2 linked regions of the Solitalea lacus genome follow. Each later gene encodes a partner of the first gene's protein in a complex. Links are inferred from orthologs where the notes say so. Each region holds a gene or a part of one and is shown in the gene's direction. Other genes may lie near its edges.

What was found. Proteins that work in one complex are often made in the same cells at the same time.
Region 2: the proteins of uvrB (region 1) and L2B55_RS07975 are in contact, whole or in part, in a crystal structure (PDB 7EGT), measured with the Thermus thermophilus proteins. The link is inferred for Solitalea lacus from one-to-one orthologs. Residues at the interface, in WP_096411307.1 of Thermus thermophilus: Glu23, Leu25, Arg26, Asp27, Gly28, Glu29, Arg30, Phe31, Arg55, Glu326, Asp327, Phe328, Glu379, Ser382, Gln383, His398, Gly400, Arg401; in WP_096412145.1 of Thermus thermophilus: His654, Arg656, Phe657, Gln666, Asp668, Glu669, Lys680, Arg681, Leu682, Ser683, Lys685, Tyr686, Ala687.

What each region holds. Positions count from the first base shown.
Region 1 is NZ_CP091740.1:769,425-775,324, forward strand. What follows is about bases 1-2,941. They hold uvrB (excinuclease ABC subunit UvrB), read left to right. Parts: upstream 1-426; coding sequence 427-2,457; downstream 2,458-2,941. Other genes in these bases: upp (uracil phosphoribosyltransferase), read right to left, coding at 1-281; L2B55_RS03255 (peptidoglycan DD-metalloendopeptidase family protein), read right to left, coding at 2,531-2,941. In the rest of the region: more of L2B55_RS03255, read right to left, coding at 2,942-3,199; L2B55_RS03260 (Rossmann-fold NAD(P)-binding domain-containing protein), read right to left, coding at 3,212-3,703; L2B55_RS03265 (menaquinone biosynthesis family protein), read right to left, coding at 3,700-4,608; mqnB (futalosine hydrolase), read right to left, coding at 4,694-5,311; L2B55_RS03275 (6-pyruvoyl trahydropterin synthase family protein), read left to right, coding at 5,513-5,900. UniProt on the Escherichia coli protein: The UvrABC repair system catalyzes the recognition and processing of DNA lesions. A damage recognition complex composed of 2 UvrA and 2 UvrB subunits scans DNA for abnormalities.
Region 2 is NZ_CP091740.1:1,880,729-1,885,370, reverse strand. The notes cover bases 1,671-4,642. They hold L2B55_RS07975 (ATP-dependent helicase), read left to right. Parts: upstream 1,671-2,005; coding sequence 2,006-4,279; downstream 4,280-4,642. Other genes in these bases: L2B55_RS07970 (DUF4290 domain-containing protein), read left to right, coding at 4,326-4,642; L2B55_RS07980 (OmpA family protein), read left to right, coding at 1,671-1,916. Outside these bases: L2B55_RS07985 (dipeptidase), read right to left, coding at 1-1,081; more of L2B55_RS07980, read left to right, coding at 1,329-1,670. UniProt on the Escherichia coli protein: A helicase with DNA-dependent ATPase activity. Unwinds DNA duplexes with 3'-5' polarity. Translocates on single-stranded DNA with 3'-5' polarity. Initiates unwinding more efficiently from a nicked substrate than double-stranded DNA.

The sequences.
Region 1 (5,900 bases):
TCGAAAAAGTTCATCAGGCCCTGGTGCAATGGAAGGCCAGCCCGAAGTATGGTTACCAGTACGGGGAATTCAGTAAGCAATGGGACTGATGCAACACCAAGCGGGGTGATAACTTCTTGCTCCTCATAGGACAATTTTTTGCTGATTTCATAGGCGAAAACCTCTCCTAAGCGTTCAAGATTTCGTCTGAAACGCATCCGGTCATTTTGAATATCAATATGGCGCAATTCAGCCAGAAACTGATTGGCTATAGAGTTGTTTTTGCTAAAAACAGTAATCATAATGAGTGATGTTTTATCTAAGATAACGAAAATGGGTCGAAAATATAATGCTTAATTCGGTTATATGGAACCTAAACAATAAAAGAACAAAATCGTTATAAACCTTTGTGAAGTGATAAGCTTCTTCTGGTTATATTTGAATTACATGAAATTTCAACTCACCTCAGCATATTATCCTACCGGAGATCAACCAGAAGCAATACGCCAATTGGTTGAAGGCGTTAATGCAAATGAACAGTTCCAAACTTTATTGGGAGTTACCGGCTCAGGAAAGACATTTACAGTAGCAAATGTAATTGCTCAAACACAGCGGCCAACACTCATATTAAGTCACAACAAAACCTTGGCGGCTCAGCTTTATGGAGAGTTTAAGCAGTTTTTTCCGGAGAATGCAGTTAATTATTTCGTTTCCTATTACGATTATTACCAGCCGGAAGCTTATATGCCTACAACTAATACCTATATCGAAAAGGATTTGCAAATAAATGAGGAGATTGAAAAGCTGCGGTTACGGACTACTTCTGCGCTGATGTCGGGAAGGAGAGATGTAATTGTAGTTTCTTCCGTTTCGTGCATTTACGGTATGGGTAATCCAGAGGATTTTGCCAATTCAGTATTTCGCATTGGAGTTGGTACGCGTATTAGCAGAAATGCATTTCTGCATCGGTTGGTAGAAATTCTGTATTCAAGAACCACCGCTGATTTTCGTAGAGGTACATTTAGGGTCAAAGGTGATACTGTGGATGTGTATCCGGCTTATGCTGATTTTGCCTATCGGATTTCATTTTTTGGTGATGATATTGAAGAGCTGAGTGTAATTGATCCGATTTCAGCGAAAACACTTGAAAGAATGGAGCAGTTGGCTATTTTCCCCGCCAATTTATTTGTTACTCCCAAAGATAAAATGACCAAAGCTATTTGGGCTATTGGTGAGGAATTGGAGGTTCGAAAACAACAGCTATTTGATGATAAACGCATGCTGGAAGCTAAGCGCCTGGATGAACGGGTGAATTATGATCTTGAAATGATGCGTGAATTGGGTTATTGTTCCGGTATTGAGAATTATTCCCGCTTTTTTGATGGCCGTAAGCCTGGAATGCGCCCATTCTGCTTGCTTGATTATTTTCCTGATGACTTTTTATTAGTTATTGATGAAAGCCATGTTACAATTCCCCAAATCAGGGCGATGTATGGTGGCGACCGTTCACGCAAGCTTTCTTTGGTGGAGTATGGCTTTCGTTTACCTGCCGCATTGGATAACAGGCCATTGAATTTTAATGAGTTTGAAAGTCTAACCCATCAGACCATTTATGTGAGTGCTACCCCAGGAGATTATGAATTGGAGAGGACCGAGGGTGTTTATATAGAGCAGGTAATCAGGCCTACCGGCTTGCTCGATCCTGTTATAGAGGTTCGACCGGTGCAAAACCAGGTTGATGACCTGCTTGATGAGATTGACAAAACGGTGAAGAAAGGTGATCGAGTGCTGGTTACCACGCTTACAAAAAGAATGGCCGAGGAATTGGCTAAGTACATGGCAAAGCTGAATATTAAATGTAGGTACATTCACTCAGAGATAAAAACATTGGAACGTGTAGAGATCTTACGCGGGTTGCGTTTAGGAGAGTTTGATGTTCTGATAGGTATCAACTTGTTGCGTGAAGGGCTGGATTTGCCGGAGGTGTCATTAGTAGCCATATTGGATGCAGATAAGGAAGGGTTTTTACGTTCTGATCGCGCCCTGATACAAACTATTGGTCGAGCTGCTCGTAACGAGGATGGTCGAGTAATTATGTATGCTGATAAGATTACCGATTCTATGGATCGGACTATCAATGAAACCATGCGCAGGCGTGAGAAACAGATAAAATATAATGAAGCCCATGGTATAGTGCCGCGCACAGTGAAAAAAGAAAAAGCGGCCATTATTGAGCAAACATCGGTGATAGACTTTAGAGGAGGTGTTCAGCAAGCCTATGTAGAAAGTGAAATTCCTACACTGATATCCGACCCAATTGTGGAATATATGAGTAAGAATGAGCTTCAAAAAGCTATAGAAAACACTCGTAAAGAAATGATGAAGGCTTCTAAAGAAATGGATTTCTTGCTTGCTGCCAAGCTAAGAGATGAGATGTTTGCATTGGAAACATTTATGAAGGAACGCTTTGAAGTATAGTAAATGGTCTCAGGGTCTTTGAAAACATAAAGGCAACCCCATGGTTGCCTTTATGTTTATATTCTTTAAGATGCTATTGGAATTGAATTAGCAGGGCCGGGTCAGGGCAATTGGCCAAGTAAATTCCCCTTTCTGATAGTTTACAAACACCAGGGTAATCACCTTTAAAGCTCCCCATGTCTCGAATCAGTTGAAAATGCAAGTGAGGAGGCCATCCTCCATTCTCACGATCCAACCCAAATTCAGCTATTTTTTGACCTTTCTCAATCTTTTGTCCTTCTTCAAGATTTTCCAGGCTGCTTAAAGATAAATGCCCGTACAGGGTATGAATTACAGCATTCCCAATTTTATGCTTTAACACAATGGCTGGGCCGTAATCACCAAAATTGTTATTGTTTTTAAAACTATGAACAGTGCCAGCTAAAGGAGCGTAAACAGCTGTCCCGGCTGGGCCCCATATATCAACTCCTAAGTGCAAACGACGTGGTTCGGTACCATTAAAATGCTCACTTCGACTATAAATTTCGCGATATTCATCATAGCCGCCGATACCAAATTTGGCACCTGCGCTTATCCGTTTTTTCTCAACCCATTCTGTAAAGCTTTTTGTTTCAGCAATTACATCTTCACTCAACTCGGCACCAATTTCATCAAAATTCACCTCCATCATCCGATCGGTAGCCGGATTAAAGTCAACTAACGGGGCTTTGTCAATTTTAGCTAAGTTCTCTAGTAAAGTCATATCTGTTTAGGGCTAAACATGTTCAAACTGAAGCCGGATCGCTTCATTGTTTAAGTCAATTTGTATTGGCTGCTTACGATTCTCCATCAAATGCAGAACCAATTTCGGCAAAAGCGCACTATTTTTTTCACTGTAGCGGACAGAGGCCCAGTAAAATGGTTGCTTGCTATTTATAGAAATTAACTCATCAAACTTGCTTTCTGTTTTTGATGCAAAAATCAAAGGAATACCCCATTTAATGCAAGCATTCCAAATATCTTCAGCATAATCAATTCCTTTTTCAGATGTAACAATTACAAATTGTACATGCAATTGATTTGCAGCTAAAAAACGACTTGTTTCTTTATAACGTATTTTTTTGGTGTATCGTTTTCCCACAAGTTGTTCGTTTTCCAACTCACTTTTATGGTCATGCACTATCACAAGGTCATTAAAGTTTGCCGTGTTCAAAAATGATACAATTTCAGCTCCCGTCTGTTCTGCTCCGCCAATTAAAATGATCATGATACAAAAAGGTTTTGGGTTGATGATTGGATAATTCCTTTTTCGGCAGCGATGTTAAACATTGTTTGTACCGCTTTTTTTCCATCGTGACCTAAGTCGATCGAAAACTTATTTACATAAGTGGTAATATGTTTATACATTACCTCCTCATCCATTTCCTGTGCATGCGCCTTAACAAAAGCCAATGGTTCTTTCGGGTTTTTGCAGGCAAACTCCACACTTTTGCGAATAATTCGATTGACTTTCTGTTGAATTTCCACTGGAAGCTCACGTTTAACACAAATACCTCCTAATGGAATCGGTGCACCAGTAAGCTGTTCCCAATATTCACCAAGATCAATCACTTTTTTTAGCCCTTTTTGCTGATAGGTGAAACGATTTTCATGGATGATCAAACCTAAATCAATTTCGTCATTTAAAAGTTTAGGCTCAATTTCGGAAAATACCAACTCTTGTTTTTGTAAAGCCATAGGAAAAGCCAGGCTTAACAAAAAGTTGGCAGTAGTATACTTACCAGGAATGCCAATTTTGAGTTCGTTTACTTTTTGAGCCACTCGTAAAGCCAATTTGGTAACAGGTTCGCGACCTGAACAGGCAGCAATCCGATCTTTATCCGTCATGGTTTCTTCAGAAATATCAGTTTTAGAAATTAACAAGGGACCTACGCCAAAACCTAAGGCGCTACCTGCGTCAAGCAATGCATACTGATCTGCCGCATAAGCAAAAGCATGGTAACTTAATTTGGTAATATCCAGTTCGCCTTTAAATGCCTTTTGGTTCAGTGTTTCCACATCGTCAAAAAATATTTCGAACTCCAAGCCTTCCGTGTCGATCTTTTTGTTGACCAATGCATCAAAAATAAAAGTATCGTTAGGGCAGGGTGAAAAACCTAATGTTAGTTTCATAACTCTAAATTCATAGTAAATGGTTCTATAACCATGGTTTTTAAATTAACATCATTAATAGACTATGGGCCATTAATCGATGTTCTTAACTAAATGAATTGACTATAGTAATTAAAGCCTGGTTAAGGTTGCTAATTGCAAGCGGAATATTCCAGGCATTGCGATTACGCCTTTCAACGTAATTGGAAATGCTTCTTAGTTGCAGGCATTTAACCTGTTCAGTCAGGCAAACATATAATACAGCAGCCCCTTCCATGCTTTCCGATTGGGTAGCAAAACGTTGCTGAATGGCCGTGATGCTGGCCTCGTTGCCATGCACTTTATTTACAGTAATACCCGAAACTACTTGCAGTCCCTCTATTTGAAATGGATTTATAAGCTTTTTGTTTGAAAATGGAGTTTCATTTTCATCAACAAAACCCAATGAAAAAAGGTCGATAAACTGATCTCCGTCTTCGGCTCCTAATTCTGGGAAGCAGTCGGATGCAACCTGTACCACCGAGCCAAGTGCTAATGACCGATCAAAACTGCCTGCAATGCCGGCATTGATAACCAGTTCATAACGATTGGAAAGTAATTTTTTTGTAAGCTGATAAGCTGTAGCCACCATGCCAATACCTGTTATCAAAACATCGCAATCAGCCTTTGTGTCTAAAAAAGGTTGAATTTCGGCTTGCGTAGCTGCAACAACTAAAAGTTTCATGGGAAGCAAAAGTAAGGAAATATATATTTTGAAAATGTTAGAATTACGGATGGAATTAGAATTCAATGAATGCTTTGGATAAACATCCTGGGCTATATACATAGAAGGAAATTATACTAAACAATTTTCCAGTTTAGGAGTTAAGAATTTAGCACAATTGTTTGACGCTCATCCCAAGTAAAAAATTTCGATATTTGCCCCATGATTTATATTACACGTAGGGAGCGGTTTAATGCTGCTCACAAATTATTTCGTGAAGAATGGAGCCAAGAGAAAAATGCTGAAGTATTTGGCAAATGCTCTAATCCTAACTGGCATGGGCATAATTATGAACTTTATGTGACAGTCAAGGGGCATGTGAATCCAGAAACAGGATTTGTTATTGATTTAAAAGATCTGCGTGACATCATTAATACACGAGTTATTGATAAGATTGATCACAAAAACGTGAATTTGGATGTTGATTTTATGAAAGGTAAAATGGCATCAACAGAAGTGTTGGCCATGGAAATTTTCAATCAGCTGAACGGACCAATTAAAGAGCAAGGCGCAATGTTGCATGCTGTTAAACTATACGAAACCGAAAATA
Region 2 (4,642 bases), 1.1 Mb from region 1 along the record:
CTTTCACGTATTTAGGAGCAATCGATTCAATGTGTTTTGCAAACAATTCTGAAATTTCATGCGAATCCTGACCAGGCACTAAACGCATAGAAATTTTTGCATTTGCTTTTGAAGGTAACACGGTTTTAGCTCCTTCACCAATATAACCGCTCCAAATACCGTTAACTTCCAATGTTGGACGAATTGAAGTGCGTTCAATTGTACTGTAACCTTTTTCACCCCAAACTTCGTCAATATTCAAATCTTTCTTGTATGCTGCTTCACTGAACGGTTGTTTTGCCATTTCAGCACGCTCTGCATCAGAAAGCTCAATTACCTTATCGTAAAACCCAGGAATGGTAATGTGGTTATTTTCATCATGTAATGAAGCAATCATTTTTGCTAAGATGGTTGCAGGGTTAGCCACCGCACCACCATAAACGCCGGAATGCAAGTCACGGTTAGGACCAATAACTTCTACTTCCATATAAGCTAAACCACGTAAGCCACACTCAATTGATGGAGTATCGTTGGCAATCATTGAAGTATCAGAAATTAATACTACATCACCTTTCAAACGCTCCTTGTTAGCTTTAACAAAGGTTGCAAGGTTAGCAGAACCTACTTCCTCTTCCCCTTCAATCATGAATTTCACATTACAAGGCAGTGTGTTTGTTTTCATCATCAGCTCAAATGCCTTAACGTGCATATACATCTGACCTTTATCGTCACAAGCGCCACGTGCATAAATCGCCCCTTCAGGATGCTCCTCTGTAATTTTCACAGTCGGTTCAAACGGAGGTGTATGCCACAATTCAAGTGGATCTGCCGGTTGAACATCATAATGACCGTAAACTACTACAGTTGGCAAGGAAGGATCGATAATCTTCTCACCGTAAACTATTGGATATCCTGCCGTTGGGCATACTTCAACTTTATCAGCGCCGGCATCAATCAGGCGTTGTTGAAGATAATCAGCCGTTTTTAATACAGATTCTTTGTATTGAGGATCGGCACTAACCGAGGGGAAGCGCAAAATATCAAACAGTTCATCGAGGAAACGTTGTTTGTTAGCTTCAATATAGTTCTTGATGGTATCCATGAAATTAGAATTTGGGGACAAAGGAAGAAAGAAATATAGAAATATGAAACGGCTTGTTTGTAATTTTTTCGAACATAAGCTAAAATTGATTTACTTAAGGTAAAACGAGTCAAGATACTAACTAATATTAATTAATTTTAACTAAAAAGTATTTATTTTTACCATAACAACTTTTTTGCACAACTACTTGCTATTTCGCTTAAATCGTGTAGGTTTGTTATAAAATCGATCTGTTTATTAATTGTTTATGATGAAAAACATACCAAAGCGCAGCTTCTTGTTGTTATGTATTCCGATTGTGGGGATACTATGCTTTGGCCTCCATTCTTGTAATTCTACCCAAAAAGCCAAAACTGCAAGTTCCAGCACCTACATCAAGAAATACATGGACAAACAAGCGTTTGAAATTCAACGCTATGTAAAGGACAGTAAAGTTGAAAGAGTTGGTGATTCAATTAAAATAACTTTCGTGAATGAAGTATTTTTTGATCTTAACAAATATGAATTACGTCCAGAGGCTGAATCTTCCGTAAACCGATTGGTGGCTATTCTTAAAAAATACGCTAAAACATACAACATAATACAAGGTCATACAGATAATTCGGGAGATGATGCATACAACATTTCATTATCTTATAAAAGAGCAGACGAGGTTAGAAAATACCTTATTGCCCATGATATTGCTCCAGAAAGATTAAACGCTTATGGGGTTGGAGATACGCAACCTATTGCATCAAACGAGACTGAAACTGGCCGAGCTAAGAACAGAAGAGTGGTAATTTGGATTACCAGCGATTATGGTCTTAAAGAAGAAGCCGAGGCCCGTAAACGCTAATCAGGAAACGCTACCTTAAACATCCTGTTTTTCCTCTTACTTCAATAAGTTTGCTTAACTTAGCAGGCTTTTAAAATTGGGGAGTTCAATTGAGTTATTTAGATAAATTAAATCCTACGCAAAGAAGTGCTGTTGAATGCACTGAAGGCCCATTGATGATTATTGCCGGAGCGGGCTCTGGAAAAACTCGTGTAATTACATATCGCATTGCCCACTTAATTAATAAAGGGGTTGATCCGTTTAATATTTTAGCCTTAACGTTTACTAATAAAGCTGCTCGTGAAATGCGTGAGCGTATTTCAGCCATTGTAGGCCCCGATGCACGCAATATCTGGATGGGTACTTTTCACTCCATTTTTGCCCGTATCTTACGTGTTGAAGCCGATAAACTAGGTTATCCGAGCAATTTCACCATTTACGATACGGACGATAGCAAAAGCTTATTACGAACCATCATTAAGGAACAACAGCTTGATGATAAGCTGTACAATGTAAACTTCGTTTTAAACAGAATCTCCTCTGCAAAGAACAATCTAATTTCGGTTGCTGAATACAAAAAGAATGAGCAAATACAAGCTGATGATTTCTCTTCGGGCAGAAGTAAAATGGCAGAGCTTTATGAGATTTATGCCCAGCGTTGTTATAAAGCCGGAGCAATGGATTTTGATGACTTGCTTTTCAAAACCAATATCCTATTAAAGCAATACCCTGATATACTGAACAAATACCAGCATAAATTCAAATATGTGATGGTTGATGAGTATCAGGATACTAACTTTTCACAATATATTATTGTAAAAAAACTGGCTGCAGTAAATCGTAATATTTGCGTTGTAGGAGATGATGCTCAAAGTATTTATGCCTTTCGCGGGGCCAATATTGAGAACATTCTCAACTTTGAAAAGGATTATCCCGAACTGAATATATTTAAGCTGGAACAGAATTATCGCTCTACCCAAAATATTGTTCAAGTTGCCAATAGCATCATCAAAAACAATAAAAATCAGCTCGAAAAGAATGTTTTCTCTGAAAATGAAACCGGAGAAAAAATTAAAGTAATCAGAGCTTTTAGCGACAATGAAGAAGGCAAAATTGTAGCTGAATCAATAGCTCAGGAACGAAGTCTTAAAGGACTTAACTTTCACGACTTTGCAATTCTGTATCGTACAAATGCTCAGTCGCGTTCTCTCGAGGAAGCTTTACGTAAGCTAAATCTTCCGTATAAGATTTACGGAGGTATGTCATTTTATCAGCGTAAAGAAATTAAGGATCTGATTGCCTACTTCAGGTTAACCATTAATCCTAATGACGAGGAAGCCTTAAAACGTGTGATCAATTATCCTGTACGTGGTATTGGCAAAACCAGTTTGGATAAAATTATCGTTTTGGCAGATGAGAAAAACCTGCCATTGTGGGAAATTGTATCAAATATTCATTTATACATAAGCGGTCGTGGGGTGGAAAACGTCATGAATTTTGCCACCATGATTCGCAGTTTTCAAGCACTTGCCAAAAGCAACAGTGCTTATGATGTTGCAGAACATATTGCAAAGCAATCAGGCATTTTGCGTGAATTGCATGCTGACAAGTCAATTGAAGGGCTTAGCCGTTATGAAAACATTCAGGAATTACTAAACGGTATTAAAGAGTTTAGTGAACGTGAAGATATAGAAGACCGTAGTATCAGCCAGTTTTTGATGGATGTTGCCCTTCTTACCGGTGATGAAAAGCAGGAAGAAGAAGATAAAAATACAGTGTCGTTGATGACCATACACTCTTCAAAGGGTTTGGAATTCTCTCATGTGTATATTGTTGGATTAGAGGAGAATTTATTCCCTTCTCAAATGTCCCTAAACTCACGTCAGGATTTGGAAGAAGAGCGTCGTTTGTTTTATGTGGCTACCACACGTGCTGAAAAAAAACTGACCTTAACTTATGCCACCAGTCGTTTCAAATTTGGCACACTGCAGAATTCTGAACCAAGCAGATTTTTGGATGAAGTTGATCCAAAATTCCTCGATCTGGATTTCAATCCGGCAAAGCAGCAAAAAGAACAAAATCCTTATATTGATTTCGGGGATGAACGAAGAGGATTTACAGAATTTGCGGCCAAACCGAAAATTTCTTCTAAACCTAAAACCACTCAGTTATTGGCTAAAGCTCATACGCCAACCGAAGGTTTTGCTCCAAGTGATACCTCTGATTTACAAGTAGGCATGGAAGTTGAACATGAACGTTTTGGTTTTGGTAAGGTGATAAATTTGGATGGAAAAAAACCGGATATAAAAGCAACTATATTCTTTAAGGAGCTTGGACAAAAGCAGCTTTTACTTAAATTTGCCAAACTAAGGATAGTTGAATAACAACCATAAACCTATAGTGTAAGTTCACCAGTAAACATAACAATCCATGTCAAAAGACAATCTAAAGCCGTTTGATTACAACACTACCCGTCCGCGATTAAAAATGGCCGAGTATGGGCGCAACGTACAAAATATGATTGACCATGTTCTAACCTTGCAGGATAAGGAGGAACGTAATAAATATGCGCAGGCTGTAATTGAATTAATGGGCCAACTGAACCCGCATTTGCGTGATGTTACTGATTTTAAACACAAACTGTGGGATCACTTGTTCATTATCTCTGATTTCGAGTTAGAAGTCGACTCGCCATTCCCGGTTCCTTCAAAGGAATCAATTTACGCAAAACCTCATCGATTGAAATA